DNA from 3 places in the Streptosporangium sp. NPDC023615 genome. Region 1 is predicted to be linked to each of the others. Evidence: predicted binding sites of a transcription regulator. Region 1 holds the regulator's gene; each other region holds the start of a gene.
What was found. The regulator HrcA, encoded in region 1, represses chaperone genes, less so after heat shock. The targets are predictions, from matches to a motif close to TTGGCACTCTCNNNNNGAGAGTGCCAA.

Region 1 (4,961 bases):
GGCGCCCGAACCGGTCCTCCAGGGTGACGGCCTCCTTGTCGCAGGCCACCACCGCGCCGCAGAAGCCGCCGTCGGCGTCCTCGACGACCAGGTCGAGGTCGGCGGGGACCTGGGGGATCGTCCCCCGGCGGGGGCGCCGCCAGTCTTCCGCCAGAACGTCACGCTCGTACATCAGCGACCGCCCACCCTCTCTCGCCACAGATCACGTGGGACGCTAGCAAACACCGCCGTCACCCGCCGTACGGTCCCGGCGCCCACTGTCCCGCCGCCGCGGCCTGGCTCGCCTCGGCCTGCCGGCGCCTGCGGGCGCCCTTGCGCTTGCCCAGCACGACGATCGTCACGACGACGGCCAGCAGGATGCCGAGGGCGGGAACCCCGATCAGGGTGACCACCCCGCCCACCACCGCTCCGGCGGCGACCTCCCGGCCCACACCGAACCTGACGCCTGCGGCCCTGTCGGCGTTGCAGGTGACCTGGTAGTCGCCCGCCCTGTCCACGCCCACCCGCAGGCCGAGCTCCCAGCGCACCCCGTTGGTCCCCGTGATGAGCGTCCGCCCGGCCGGCTCCTGCAGGCGGGCGGGACCGGCGCCGCCCGTGATCCCGCACGTGAAGCGCCTGGGACCGGCCGTGAAGACGTAGATGGCCGGGCTCTCGGCCGGGTCGAGCCTGACCGTCGTCACCTGCCCGGGAAGGAACGACGTCTTGGGGGCGGCGTCGACCGCGCCGGAGAGACCGGAGACGAGCCCGGCGATCCCGACGACGACACAGGCCAGGGCGATCAGCCAGGCCCCCACGATCCACCCGACACCGGGCTTGATCTTCCCCGCGGACGGCGCTCCCGGCGGGAGGCCGTACCCGGGGGGCCCGTAGCCGGGGGGAGGGGCACCCTGGTAGGGCTGCGGGCCGCCCTGGTACGGCGAGTGGCCCTGCCCGCCCTGGTAGTAGGGCTGCTGACCGGGGTGTCCGGGCTGACCGGGCTGACCGGGCTGACCGGGCTGACCGGGCTGACCGGGCTGACCGGGCTGGCCGTACGGCTGCCCGCCTGGCTGGCCGTACTGCTGAGGACCGGGCTGACCGGGCTGACCGGGATATCCGGGGTGTCCGGGCTGGCCGTACTGGCCTGGCTGGCCGTACTGCTGCGGGCCGGGCTGGCCATATGTCTGCCGGTCGGGCTGACCGTACTGCGGGGACGCGCCGTGACCGGGGTCACCGCCGGCGCCCTCCGGGAAAGAACCAAAATCTTTGGACATATACGGATTGTGATGGTTGCGGCTTGGGTCGCGATAGCCGTTGACCCGACGACGACGGGCGGGACCGTCCACAGGTCTTGCTTATCGCACCTTTCGCGCGGGGGCCGTACACTTGGCACTCGGGAACACAGAGTGCCAGGCCTCGTGTCTCCCAGAGGACGCAGGCAGGGAGGTGACCACGTTGGTCGACGACCGGAAGCTCGCCGTGCTACGCGCCATCGTCGAGGACTACGTGTCCACCAACGAGCCGGTGGGTTCCAAGGCGCTGGCGGACCGGCACAACCTGGGGGTCTCGCCGGCGACGATCCGCAACGACATGGCCGTGCTGGAGGAGCAGGGATACATCGCCCAGCCCCACACCAGCGCCGGCCGGGTCCCCACCGACAAGGGCTACCGGCTCTTCGTCGACCGGCTCTCCCAGGTCAAGCCCCTCTCCAGCGCGGAGCGCAGGGCCATCGAGAGCTTCCTCGCCGGGGCCGTGGACATCGACGACGTCGTCATGCGGACGGTGCGGCTGCTGGCCCAGCTCACCCGGCAGGTCGCCGTGGTGCAGTACCCGACGCTGACCAACTCGGCGGTCCGCCACGTCGAGCTGGTGCCGCTGAGCGAGCGCCGGCTGATGTTCGTGCTGATCACCAACACCGGCCGGGTCGAGCAGCGGGTGGTCGAGCTGCCCGAGGTCGCCGACGAGCAGCGGGTGGCCCACCTGCGGGCGGTGCTCAACACCTCGCTCGACGGGTGCGGGCTCAGCGGCGTCCCCGACAGGGTCGCCGATCTGCCCGAGCGGCTGTCGCCCGAGGACCGGCCGCTCGCGGCCACGATCCTGTCGGTGCTGCTGGAGTCCCTGGTGGAGAGGCACGACGAGAAGATCGTTTTTGCCGGGGCCGCCAACCTGGCGGGAGCCGACTTCACCGTCGGCCTCCGCGACGTGCTGGAGGCCCTGGAGGAGCAGGTCGTGCTCATGCGGCTGCTCGGCGAGACCTCCGACCTGTCGGCGCTGACCGTGCGGATCGGCTCGGAGAACCCCTATACCGGACTCCAGGGCACGTCCATCGTCGCCGCCGGATACGGTTCTGGGGACAAGCAACTGGCCCGGCTCGGTGTGCTGGGCCCGACGCGTATGGACTACCCGGTCACGATGGGCGCGGTGCGCGCGGTGGCACGCTACGTCAGCCAGATCCTGGCTGCATCCTAAGAGGTCAACGAAAAGTGGCTAAGAGCGACTACTACGGCACCCTCGGGGTGCGCCGTGACGCCAGTGCGGAAGAGATCAAGAAGGCGTACCGCCGCCTGGCGCGAGAGCTGCATCCCGACGTCAACCCCGACCCTGCGACCCAGGAGCGCTTCAAGGAGATCACGCAGGCCTACGAGGTGCTGTCGGACTCCAGCAAGCGGCAGATGTACGACATGGGCGCCGATCCGTTCGCCTCGGGTGGCCCCGGAGCCGGAGGCTTCGGCGCGGGGTTCCCGTTCAGCGACATCATGGACGCCTTCTTCGGCGCCGCCGGCGCCGGAGGGGGGCGGGGGCCGCGCTCGCGCGCCCGCCGCGGGCGCAACGCCACCATCCGCGTGGAGCTCGACCTGCAGGAGTCGGGCTTCGGCACGACCCGCGAGCTGGTCGTCGACACCGCGGTGATCTGCGAGGTCTGCACCGGCTCCGGGGCCGCGGCCGGGACCCACCCCGACACCTGTGACATGTGTCACGGACGAGGCGAGGTCTCCCAGGTGACCCGCTCCTTCCTGGGGCAGGTCATGACCTCCCGCCCCTGCCCCCAGTGCGGAGGCTTCGGCTCGATCATCCGCAACCCCTGCCAGGAGTGCTCGGGCGACGGCCGGGTCCGTACCCGGCGGACCATCAAGGTCCGTATCCCGGCCGGCGTCGAGGACGGCACCCACATCCAGCTCGCCGGCGAGGGTGAGATCGGTCCCGGCGGCGGCCCGCCCGGAGACCTGTTCCTGGAGATCGTCGAGCGCCCCCACGAGACCTTCGAGCGGCGTGGCGACGACCTGCACTGCACCGTGCAGATCCCGATGGCCGCGGCGGCGCTCGGCACCATCCTGACCATGGAGACGCTGGACGGCGCCGAGGAGCTGGACATCCGGCCGGGCACCCAGTCGGGGCAGACGATCCCGCTCTACGGGCGGGGCGTGCAGCGCCTGAACGAGAGCGGCCGCGGTGACCTGCTGATCCACGTCAACGTCGAGACCCCCACCCGGCTCGACGCGGCCCAGGAGGAGCTCTTGAAGGAGCTCGCCAGGCTCCGGGGCGAGGAGCGCCCGCCGGGTAAGTTCGCCCCCGGCCAGCAGAGCTTCTTCTCCCGCCTGCGGGACGCCTTCAACGGCCGCTGACGATGCCCCGGACATTGACCCGGACGATGACCCGGACGATGACCCGCCCGGTGACCCGGCCCGGTGTCCCATGACCGTTCCGGTCTTCCTGGCCGAGCGGGCCGAGCTGGCCGACCTGGCCGGGGCGGCCGGGGCGGAGTTCACGCTCTGCGGCCCCGAGGGGCGCCACGCGGCGGCCGTGAGGCGGCTGCGGGCGGGGGAGCGGCTCGACCTGACCGACGGGGAGGGCTCCGTCGCCGAGTGCGTGGTGGCCGAGGCCGGGAAGGAATCGCTCCGGGTCCGGGTGCTGCGCCGTCACGACCTGCCGGCCCCCGCACCGCGGCTGGTCGTCGTCCAGGGGCTGCCCAAGGGCGACAGGGGAGAGCTGGCCGTGGAGATGATGACGGAGGCCGGCGTCGACGTGATCGTCCCCTGGGCCGCCGCCAGGTGCGTCACCCAGTGGAAGGGGGAGCGCGCGGCCAAGGCGCTGGCCCGCTGGCGCTCCACCGCCCGCGAGGCGGGCAAGCAGTCCCGCCGCTTCCACCTGCCCCGGGTGGCGGAGCCGGCGACCACCGCCACGGTCGCCGGCCTGCTGTCGGCGGCGGAGCTGGGCGTCGTCCTTCACGAGGAGGCCGCCTCCCCGCTGTCGGGCCTGCCGCTCCCGGACGGGGGCGACATCGTCGTGGTGGTCGGCCCGGAGGGCGGGATCTCCCCGGAGGAGATCACGGCTTTCCGGGAGGCCGGCGCCTCACCGGCCCTGCTCGGCCCGACGGTGCTGCGCACCTCGACGGCCGGGGTCGTGGCGGCGGCGGTGCTCCAGACCCGCAGCGGCCGCTGGTGACTCCCGGGGGCGGCGTCCCTCCGGGGTGACCGTACACCCCCTGTGAACCCCCTCGGGGGAGCCGAGTCCTCGCCGTGGGCTCCCGCGAACCCCCGCGCCGCCCGTCCCTCGCAGGCGGCTCCCCGGAGCCTTCCGGACCGAACCCGCCCCGGTGGCTCTCCGAAGCCCCGGGCGGGGAACCCTCGCCGTGGCCCCGGAACCCCGGGCGGCGGCTCAGGTGCCGGTCGGCGTCGGCGCGGGCGTGACCGCCTCGGTCGGCGGCGGCGGGGGCGACACCTCGCTGGTCGGCGTGCAGTCCTCGGCCGAGCAGGGGCTCTGCGTGGGCGTCGCCGGTCTCGACGGCGTGGACGTCGCCTCCTCGCACCACTCGGGGGTCTCGTCGGCCTCGACGGGCTCGCCCTCCAGCGGGGTGGGGCACGGGGGCGTCGGCGTCGGCCTGGCCGCCGCCGTCGCGGAGGTCGGCCTGGTGGACGGCCTCGGGTTCGCCGGGGCGCTCCTGGAGGACGTGGGCTCCGGCGCGGACGTGTCCGTCCCCGGCCGGG
Region 2 (4,961 bases), on a different contig from region 1:
ACGTGCTGCTTGGCGCACAGGACCGCGTGTCCCAGGCCGCGCGGCTGGCCCTGCCGTACGTAGTGCAGGGTCGCCAGGTCGGCGGGCTCGCGCACCTGGGAGAGGCGCTCGTCGTCGCCCTTGGCCTCCAGGGCCTCCTCCAGCTCGATGGCCCGGTCGAAGTGGTCCTCGATGGAACGCTTGGTCTTGCCCGTGACCATGAGGAGGTCGAGCAGACCGGCGGAGACCGCCTCCTCGACGACATACTGGATCGCGGGCTTGTCGACGATGGGCAGCATCTCCTTGGGCGTCGCCTTGGTCGCCGGAAGAAAACGGGTGCCCAGACCCGCCGCGGGAATTACGGCTTTCGTCACAGCTTCAAAGTCGGCCATAACCAAAACCATAGTGGAGGGATCCGTGGACAAGCTGAAGCTGCGTACCTCGATCGAGGCCGCGCGGGCCTCGATCCCCGACGAGCGGCGGCACGCGGCTTCGGTGCGGATCAGGGAATCGCTGATGGACCGGCCCTGGGTGCAGATGGCCGGGCTGATCGCGTGCTACTGGTCGATCGGCACCGAACCGGCCACCCACGGGCTGGTGTTCGCCCTGTGGAAGCACGGCGCGACCGTGATCCTGCCGGTGCTGCGCGAGGACGACGACCTCGACTGGGCGGTGTACGACGGCCCGGACACCCTGGCCCCCGGGCGGTTCGGGCTCATGGAACCGGTCGACACCCGGCGCGGCGTCGACGCGGTCAGGACCGCGGCCCTGGTGATCGTGCCCGCGCTGGCGGTGGACGCCTCCACCGGCGTACGGCTGGGCCGGGGCGGGGGTTCCTACGACCGGGCGCTGTCCAGGGTCGGCCCGAACGTGCCGACGGTGGCGCTGCTGCACGACGGTGAGCTGCTCGACGGCGTGCCGACCGAGGCGCACGACAGGGCGGTCCGCTACGCCGCGACGCCGGACGGGATCGTGAGGATCCCCGGGGACGGGTGAGGCGCGGCCCCCCGGGATCGTCCGGATCGTGACAGGGCGTGCGCGGTCCAGCGTGCATGACGACCGTCCCGAATGCGACACAATGGTCCCCGGAGTCAGAGAGGGGGCCAGATGGGACTGGACGTCTGGCTGCTTCTCGGTGCCGGGATCGTCATCGCGGCGATCATCGCCGTACGTGTCGCCCACCGTAGTGGCCTGCCCAGCCTCCTGATCTTCCTCGGCTTCGGCCTGCTCCTCGGCGAGTCCGGATTCGGGCTGCAGTTCGACAGCCCGGAGCTCGCCCAGCAGATGGGCCTGATCGCGCTGGCGATCATCCTGGCCGAGGGCGGCCTGACCACGAACTGGAACCACGTCAGGGGGGCCATCCCGGCCGCGATCGTGCTCGCCACCGTCGGCGTGGGGGTCAGCATCGCGGCCGTCGCGGTCCCGGTGCACCTGATCCTGGGCGTGGACTGGCGCACCGCGCTGCTGCTCGGCGCGATCCTCGCCTCCACCGACGCCGCCGCGGTCTTCTCGGTCCTGCGCCGCCTGCCGCTGCCCTCGCGCCTGGCGGGCATCCTGGAGGCCGAGTCGGGGTTCAACGACGCCCCCGCGGTCATCGCGGTCATGCTGCTGAGCGCCGCCACCTCGCCCAGCCTCGGGGTCGCGCTGGTGGAGGTGCTCTTCGAGCTGGTGGTGGGCGCGGCCGTCGGCCTGGCGGTCGCCCCGCTCGGCACGTACGCGCTGCGGCGCATCGCCCTGCCCGTCTCGGGCCTGTACCCGATCGCGGTGCTCGCGCTGGCGTTCGTCGCCTACGCCGGGGCGATGCTGCTGCACGGCAGCGGTTTCCTGGCCGTGTACCTGGCCGCGCTGGTCATGGGCAACTCCCGGATGCCGCACCGCGCGGCCTCGCGGGGGTTCGCCGAGGGCGTGGCCTGGCTGGCCCAGATCGGCCTGTTCGTCATGCTCGGGATGCTGGCCAGCCCCTCGGAGATCCCGGCCGCGATCGTGCCCGGCCTGGTGGCCGGGTTCATCCTGGTGGCGGTGGCCCGCCCGGCGTCGATCCTCGTCTCGGGCCTGCTGGTCCGGCTGCTCCGCGTCGACCGGCTGAACTGGCGGGAGCAGGCGTTCCTGTCCTGGGCCGGGCTGCGCGGCGCGGTCCCCATCGTGCTCGCGACCATCCCGTGGGCGGCCACGTCGGTCAACGAGGGCACGGCCAGGTTCGTGTTCAACGAGGTCTTCGTGATCGTCGTCGTGTACACCCTGGTGCAGGGGCCGACGCTGCCGTTCGTGGCGAAGGTGCTGGGGCTGACCACCCCGTCCGAGGCCCGTGACCTGGAGGTCGAGTCGGCCCCGCTGGAGGAGCTGAACGCCGACCTGCTCCAGGTGAGGGTGCCGCCGACGTCCAAGCTGCACGGGGTGGAGATCTTCGAGCTGCGGCTGCCCACGGACGCCCAGGTGACGCTGATCGTCAGGGAGGGCCGGACGTTCGTCCCGGCCGAGTCCACCAGGATCCGGGTGGACGACCAGCTCCTGGTGGTGACCACCGCCGCCTGCCGCACCACGGTCGAGCGCCGGATGCGGGCGATCAGCCGCAAGGGCAAGCTCGCCGGCTGGTACGGCGAGCAGGGCACCTGACCGAAACCCCGCGTGGCGGGCGAACGCCGGACATGACGGAGATCTTCCTGTACGTCGTCCCGTACGGCCACCAGGGCACCTGACGGGAATCTCCCCATGGAATGCGAGAACTCCGACTCGCGTTTATGCTTGTCGGCTGCGTACCATTAGCAGTCGCGCCACCAGAGTGCCAATCGGCGCGGACCACTACGAGGAGGAGCGCGTGCCCACCTACCAGTACGCCTGCAACGCCTGTGACCACCAGTTCGAGATCGTCCAGAAGTTCTCCGACGACGCGCTCACCGAGTGCCCGAGCTGCGCGGGCAACCTGCGCAAGGTGTTCTCCGCGGTCGGCATCGTCTTCAAGGGCTCGGGCTTCTACCGGACCGACAGCCGGTCGTCCTCGTCCAGCACGGTGACGTCCGCGAACGGCTCCTCGGGTTCCTCGGACTCGTCGAAGTCGTCGGACTCCTCGTCCGGCTCCTCGGACTCGTCCTCCGGCTCCACGGGTTCGACGGACGCCAAGCCGTCGAAGAAGCCCACGAGCACCCCGGCCGCCGCCGCCTCCTAGTCACGCCCGTCCCGGCCGTCACCGCAACCGGCGGTTCAGCCGCCCGACGGCCGGTCCGCGGCCGAGCCGAGCAGCTCGCGCGGAAGCCGGTCCAGCAGCTCGCGCAGCCGCGGATGCTCGGCCGGGTTCCAGTCCTCGACCAGCCGGGCGAGCCCGTCGCGGGCCTCCTGAACCAGGCGGCCCGCCGCCCGCTCGCCCTCGTCGGTGAGCTCCAGGACCTTCCCGTCCCCCGACCTGCGGACCAGGCCGCGCGCGACGAGCGCGTCCCCGTACGGCCGTCCCTCCTCGACCGTCACCCCCGCCCGCGCCGCCAGGTCCGCCCCGGCCTGGGGCCCGCACGCGGCCAGCCGGGTGACCAGCCAGACCGACCCCGCGGGCACGTCCATCCCGGTCGCCTCGCCCAGGCGGCGGTAGTAGTCGGCGCGCATGTCCGCGTCCGCCAGCCGCCACAGCCCCCGCTCGACCTCGTCCAGCGAGGACCGCTCGACCGGCGCCGCCCCGTAGCAGTCCCCGGGATCGGTCACCTTCGTCGTCTCCCGCAGCGGCGTCTCGGGCAGCAGCCAGGCGATGGCGAACGCCACCAGCGCCGTCGGCACGCTGTAGAGGAAGACCTGGGCGATCGCGCCGGAGTAGGCGTCCAGGAACGCCGTGGCGGTCCCGGGAGGCAGCCGCCGCACGGCCGTCGGGTCGGCCTGGACGGTCTCCGCCAGCCCCGGCGGCAGGTCGGCCGTCCGCGCGAGGCGTTCCAGCGAGCCGCCGAGCCCCGAGCTGAAGATCGCGCCGGCCACCGCGACGCCGAACGAGCCCCCGATCGTCCGGAAGAACGTCGCCCCCGACGTGGCCACCCCCAGGTCCTCGAAACCGACCGCGTTCTGCACGGCGAGGACCAGCACCTGCATCACCAGCCCGAGGCCGACCCCCAGCACGAGCAGCGAGAGGCTCAGTTGCAGGGCGGAGATGTCCGGGTTCACGTACGAGAGCAGGTAGAGCCCGACGGCGGTGACCGCTCCTCCCGCGATCGGGAAGGCCCGGTACCTCCCGGTGCGGCTGATGACCAGCCCGCCCGTGATCGAGGTGACCAGCAGCCCGGCCATCATCGGCAGCAGGTGCAGGCCCGAGGTGGTGGCCGACACCCCCTGCACGACCTGCAGGAAGAGCGGCATGTACGTGAGCGAGCCGAACATCGCGAACCCCACCAGGAAGCCGATCAGCGATGCCACGTTGAACGTCCGGATCCGGAACAGCCGGGGCGGCATCACCGGCTCCGCCGCCCGCTGCTCGACCCGCCACCAGAGCACCAGCAGCACCACGGAGGCGGCGGCCGGCCCGAGCACGGCGGGATGATCCCAGGGGTAGGTGGTCCCGCCCCAGGTGGTCACCAGGATCAGGCAGGTGGCGGCGGAGCCCAGCAGGACGATCCCCAGGTAGTCGATGGTGTGCCGGGTCCGCTCCCCGCTCGGCGGCAGCGCGCGGGCGACCACCGCCAGGGCGACGGCCCCGAGGGGCAGGTTGACGTAGAACACCCACCGCCAGGACAGGTGGTCCACGAACAGCCCGCCGAGCAGCGGCCCGGCCACGCTGGAGACGGCGAAGACCGCCCCGAAGAACCCCTGGTACCTCCCACGCTCCCGGGCCGGGACGACGTCGGCGACGATCGCCTGCGAGAGCACGATGAGCCCGCCGCCGCCGAGCCCCTGCAGGCCCCGGAACGCGATCAGCTCACCCATGCCGCGCGCCTGCCCGCACAGCGCGGACCCGATGAGGAAGACGACGATCGCCGCCTGGAAGAGCCCCTTCCTGCCGTACTGGTCGCCGAGCT
Region 3 (4,961 bases), on a different contig from region 1:
CGTGCCCTCCCGCCGGCCCTCCTTCGGGCCGGTGCTCGAAGCGGTGCCGGTGGCGGTGGTGGTGCCGGGGACGGCGTCGAGGTCGGTGCCGGGGTCGGGGTCGGGGGCCAGCGCCAGCGAGGTGGAGGCGTCGAAGGCCAGCCTCAGGATGAAGTCGCGGTCCAGCCGCTCGCCCGGCTGGAGGCGGACCGTGCCCCCCTCCTCCCGGACCACGTGCAGGCTGGGGCGCAGCTCGCGCAGCTCCAGGCCCGCCGGGTCGACGGAGACCGCCAGCGAGAGCCGCACCGGGCCGGGGAAGCCCGGCAGCAGCACCGGCGGCGTGATCCGCGAGGCGTCGGGGACCGCGTCGGTGTCGGGCGCCCACCCGTCACCGGCCGGCTCGCCGTCCAACGGGGTGCCGGGGATGTAGCGCGGGGCCACGACCAGCGGGAACCGGAAGGTCGCCGCGCCGTCCTCGTACGGGAGCGGCTGGTCCAGCGTCAGGCGCACGGTGACCCGCTCGCCCGGCACGATGTTGCCGACCCTCATGGTGAAGACGTCCGGCCGGTCCTCCTCGGCGATCGCGGCCCGCCTGCCCTGGGAGATCGCCTGGTCGTAGTCGGCCCTGGCCTGGCCGCGCTCCTTCAGCACCCCCTCGACGACCCGGCCGTCGGCCTCCATCCGGAACGCGGTCACGGCGGCCCGGTCGGGCAGCGGGAAGACGTAGGTCGCCTCCAGGGCCACGTCGTGCGGGTTGCGGAAGCCCTGGACGACCTCGACCCCGGCCGTCAGGCCGGACACGGCGGCGGTGACGTCCACGCTCTCCAGCGGCAGGTTGCCGCGCTCGGTGCTCAGCGCCCCCAGCCCGGCGTCCGGCACGGGCGGGCACTCCTCCGGTCGCAGAGCGGTGATGGAAACGGTCATGGTTGCAGTCCTTCCGGAGGTGTGAGGCCGCGTTCGCGAAGGAGCGACAGGAGCTTCCGCGAGGCGGCGGCGATCTCGGCGAGTTCGTCGGGCGACGGGGCGCGCCCGTCGCCGTGCCCGCCGTCGAGCAGCAGCGTCACGCCGTCCGCCAGCCGTACGCCGTGCACGGTCACGGCCGCGGGGGCGGGCGGTGCGGGTGGTACGGGCGGGGCGGCTGGGAGCGCACCGGAGGTGGCGGCGGGCGCGGGGGGAGCCGGTCGTACGACCTGATCGAGGGCCGGGCGGGGGGCCGCCGACGCCGGCGCGCCCGTCCAGAAGCGCGGGCGTGCCGGCGCGGGGGAGGGGGCCTCGGCCGCCCCCGCTCCCCGCGGCGGCCGTTGCCCCGCTCCCCGTTCCGGCCTGTGCTCCGGTCCTGGCTCGGGAAGGCCCGCGATCGACTCCAGGGCCCGGTCGGTGGCACCGGCCAGCTCGGCCTGGATCTCGGCGATGGTCCGCCCTTCGGCCTGGCGCCGCTTGACGGCGACGAGCTGGAGCAGGTGGCGCCTGCCGTACACGGCGACGCGGCCCCGGCGGGCCGAGGGCGGGTCGAGGAGGCCGATCGTGGAGTACCACCGGATCACGCGCTCGTTGGGCACGTCCCTGCCCCGCCCGCCCTGCCGGGCGGTGGGGGCCAGCGCCGCCGACGCCTGCTCGGCCAGTTCGCCGATGGTCCATTCCATACGGTGATAGTGACACTGCAATCATGACAGTGTCAACATAAGAAGCCGAATAGATGGGTACGGACATTCCGTACGAAACCGGAGATTAAGGCGAAAACAGGGGGGACGCTCTATGTCCGCGATCACCAGCCCGCTCAATCCGGAAGACAAGAAGGTCATCGCCACCGCGCTCCAGGGCTCGCTCGTCGACCTGCTCGACCTGTCGCTGCTGACCAAGCAGGCCCACTGGAACGTGATCGGTCACAACTTCCGCTCCCTGCACCTGCAGCTCGACAAGATCGTCTCGGCTGCCAGGAAGCACGCGGACACCGTCGCCGAGCGAGCGGTGGCCATGGGGTGCAACCCCGACGGCCGGGGGTCGACGCTCGCGAAGAGCACCGAGGTGCCGCAGCTGGAGCCCGGTTACCTCAACGACGGCAAGGTCGTCGCCGCGATGACGGACATCCTCGGCTCCATCACCCGCAGGATGCGCGAACGCGTCATGGCCACCGAGAAGGCCGACCCGATGACCCAGGACCTGCTCATCGAGATCACCCAGGACCTGGAGAAGTACCACTGGATGATCGAGGCCCAGCGCTAGATCGTCCTTCGGGGCGCCCCGCTCGTCGAGAGCCGGGGCGCCCTCCGCGTCACCGGCGACCTCGAGGGGCCCGGGCGCCGGGCGGGTGTCAGACGGCCGCCTCCCGTACGCCGAGGATGTTGTCGATGGCGTACCGCCAGTGCCCGTCCGGGTCGCGCCGGGCGACGTCGGTGGCGGTGCCCTCGATGCGCACGGGCGCGCCGTCGGGGGCGTCGCCCTCGATGACCCAGTCGACGATCAGCAGGGCGAGGTCGCCGGTGCTGTAGACCTGTCGCGGTCTCACCGTGATCGGGAGACCGAGGGCCATGAAGGCGGCGTTGGCGTCGTAGGCCTCCCGGCCGGTCAGCGGCGAGCCAGGTTCGGCGACGAACACCGCCCCGTCCTCGTAGACCTCCGCCAGCGCGTCGGGGTCACCGCTGTTGAAACGCTCGGCGAACACCGCCGGAACGTCCTCGGGGATCTCGGCGAGCCGTCGCATCACGCACGTCCTCTCGGGAGGTAGGAATCGGGGGAACGCGGCAACGCTAGGAGGCGCCCTCGTGACTCACCAAACGGTCGGCCACCGGCTTCCGGCCCCGGTCCCCGCGCCGGCCCCGGCCCTGAACCCGACCCCGGCTCCTGCTCCGACCCCGGCCTCGCACCCGGCCCCGGCCCCCGCTACGGCCCCGGTCCGGCCGGGTCTGCCCGACGACCCGCGCGCGGACGTCGCCGAGCCCACCCCGTCCTGCCCGGTGGAGATCACCCTCGCGGCCCTGCACGGCCGCTGGACGACCCTGGTCGTCCGCGAGTTCCTGCGGGGCGACCACACGTTCACCGAACTGCGCCAGGCTCTTCCGGGGCTGTCGGACAAGGTGCTGTCGGACCGGCTGGCACATCTGACCGAGGTGGGCGTGCTCGACCGTCACCGGATGCCGGGGTGGCCTCCCCGGGTCCGCTACACCCTCACCGAGAGGGGCCGCCGCCTCGGTCCCGTCCTGCAGGCGCTGTGGGACTGGGGCGAGGGGTCCCCGTCGCCCTCGCCGCCCGGCTGACCCGGCGGGAAGACCGGCCCGGGACCCGGCGGGACGACCCCTCCGGGCGCCCGCTCGGGACCCGGCGGGACGACCTGGCCGGACGACCCTGCCGGGTGGCGGGGGCCTCTGCGGACGGAGGGTCAGAGCAGGTAGCGGGCCAGGTCGGCGATGGGGTGGGGGCGGGAGAGCAGGTCCCGCAGGGAGTCCAGGCGGGCGGCCCCGGCCCCGCCGGCGGCACCGGCGGCACCGGCGGGGACTCCGGGGTCGGGGACGGTCAGGCCGGTCTCGCGCAGGGCGCGCCGCCAGCTCTCGGCGTCGCCCGCGGCGCCCTCCAGCAGCCGTAGCACGCTCACCCCCTCGTACTCCTTGACCAGCAGCGTCAGCAGGTGCGGCCACTGCACGGCCAGCGCCGCGAGTTTGGCGACCTCGCCGTCCGAGGCCGGGGCCGCACCGGCGAGGGCGCGGCGGTAGGTCAGGAACGAGTAGAAGCGGAAGACGTTGACGTACCGCTTGATCTCGCGCGGGTTGAAGAACGTCAGCGCCGGCAGGACGAACTCGATGGCCCGGTAGGCGTTCTCGTCGCTGTAGAGGTCGTCGTAGACGCGGTCGGCGGCCTCGCGGGTCGCCGCGCACAGGCCGCCGACCGCGTCGGAACACTCGATGCCCAGCGCGTCCTGCGCCAGCCGGGCCGCCTCGTCGATGGTGGTCGTGGTGGGGCGCAGCGCCCAGATGGCGTCCTGCAGCCTGCTCACCTGGACCGGGTCCGGCGGGTCGGTCACCCACGGGCCGGACACGGACGGCACGTCCACCGAGGTCCGCGTCCCCGGCTCGTCCGGCGGGGTGTTCGCCGAGGTTCCCGGTCCGGGCTCGTCCGGCGGTATGGCCGCCGAGGTCCTCGGTCCGGGGCCGTTCGCCGGCGAACGCGCCTCCCGGCTCTCCGCGGAGGTCCGCGCCCCCGGTACGTCGGCCCGCGCCCGCGCTCCCGGCGCCCACACCGGTGCCCGCAGCCCCGGCACGGCCGCTCCCCGCGGCGCGCCGGCACCGGGAGAACCCGGTCCGGCCGCACCGCGCGGGAAGGGCCGTGCGGGAGACAGGGGACCGCGTGAACGCGGTCCGGCCGGATCCGGTGGCGGGTCGAGCCGTTCCAGGGCGGCTGGGGGACCCGCCGGACGCGGTCCGGCCGGATTCGGTGTGACCTCGGGAACGCCCAGCAGAGCCCGTACGAAGGCGGGCAGCCGGTCGGCGTCGTCCAGCAGCGGCACGCTCAGCGGCAGCTGCACGATCTTCTCCAGGAACCGCCAGCCCAGCCCGGACCTGCCGGTGCCGGGCAGCGTCCCGGCCAGCTCGGGGTAGGCGGCCTCGATGTGGGCGACGACCACCTCCGGCTCCATGGCCAGGACGAAGACACAGTTGGGGAACTCCCCGGCGAGGAAGAGGTTGATCGCCTCGATGACCTGCGCCACCGTCCCCGGCGAGCAGCGGTCCAGGTCGTCCACGAAGACCACGAGCGGGCGCTCCGAGGTGGCGACCAGGTCCAGGACCTGCCGCATGTCGGTCTGGACCAGGTGCAGGAAGCCCGTCCTCGACCGGTAGCCGGGGACGGTCACGGCCTCGCCGGTGGCGGAGTCGGCCAGGCCGCCGGAGCCGAGCAGGTCGGGCTGGGTGACCAGGCCGCGGAAGGCGTTGTCCGCGGCCTCGCCGAAGAACCTCGCCAGCCGCAGCGCGCCCACCCCCACCACGACCGCG

Region 2: AB0G16_RS33795 (FmdB family zinc ribbon protein) is a predicted target of HrcA. The motif match lies at 2,739-2,765, and genes of this name have one in related genera.
Region 3: AB0G16_RS25070 (DNA starvation/stationary phase protection protein) is a predicted target of HrcA. The motif match lies at 1,632-1,658, and genes of this name have one in related genera.

The regions. Positions count from the first base shown of each region.
Region 1 is NZ_JBFABE010000010.1:58,081-63,041, reverse strand. It holds gene AB0G16_RS10755 (DUF3097 domain-containing protein) at 1-172, opposite strand, end outside; gene AB0G16_RS10750 (hypothetical protein) at 231-1,250, opposite strand; gene hrcA (heat-inducible transcriptional repressor HrcA) at 1,432-2,445, shown strand; gene dnaJ (molecular chaperone DnaJ) at 2,460-3,599, shown strand; gene AB0G16_RS10735 (16S rRNA (uracil(1498)-N(3))-methyltransferase) at 3,670-4,419, shown strand; gene AB0G16_RS10730 (hypothetical protein) at 4,633-4,961, opposite strand, start outside.
Region 2 is NZ_JBFABE010000078.1:9,783-14,743, reverse strand. It holds gene galU (UTP--glucose-1-phosphate uridylyltransferase GalU) at 1-371, opposite strand, end outside; gene AB0G16_RS33805 (5-formyltetrahydrofolate cyclo-ligase) at 397-975, shown strand; gene AB0G16_RS33800 (potassium/proton antiporter) at 1,087-2,592, shown strand; gene AB0G16_RS33795 (FmdB family zinc ribbon protein) at 2,795-3,142, shown strand; gene AB0G16_RS33790 (MFS transporter) at 3,178-4,961, opposite strand, start outside.
Region 3 is NZ_JBFABE010000041.1:10,294-15,254, reverse strand. It holds gene AB0G16_RS25080 (VIT domain-containing protein) at 1-903, opposite strand, end outside; gene AB0G16_RS25075 (MerR family transcriptional regulator) at 900-1,622, opposite strand; gene AB0G16_RS25070 (DNA starvation/stationary phase protection protein) at 1,735-2,202, shown strand; gene AB0G16_RS25065 (DUF4440 domain-containing protein) at 2,291-2,680, opposite strand; gene AB0G16_RS25060 (helix-turn-helix domain-containing protein) at 2,742-3,233, shown strand; gene AB0G16_RS25055 (P-loop NTPase fold protein) at 3,356-4,961, opposite strand, start outside.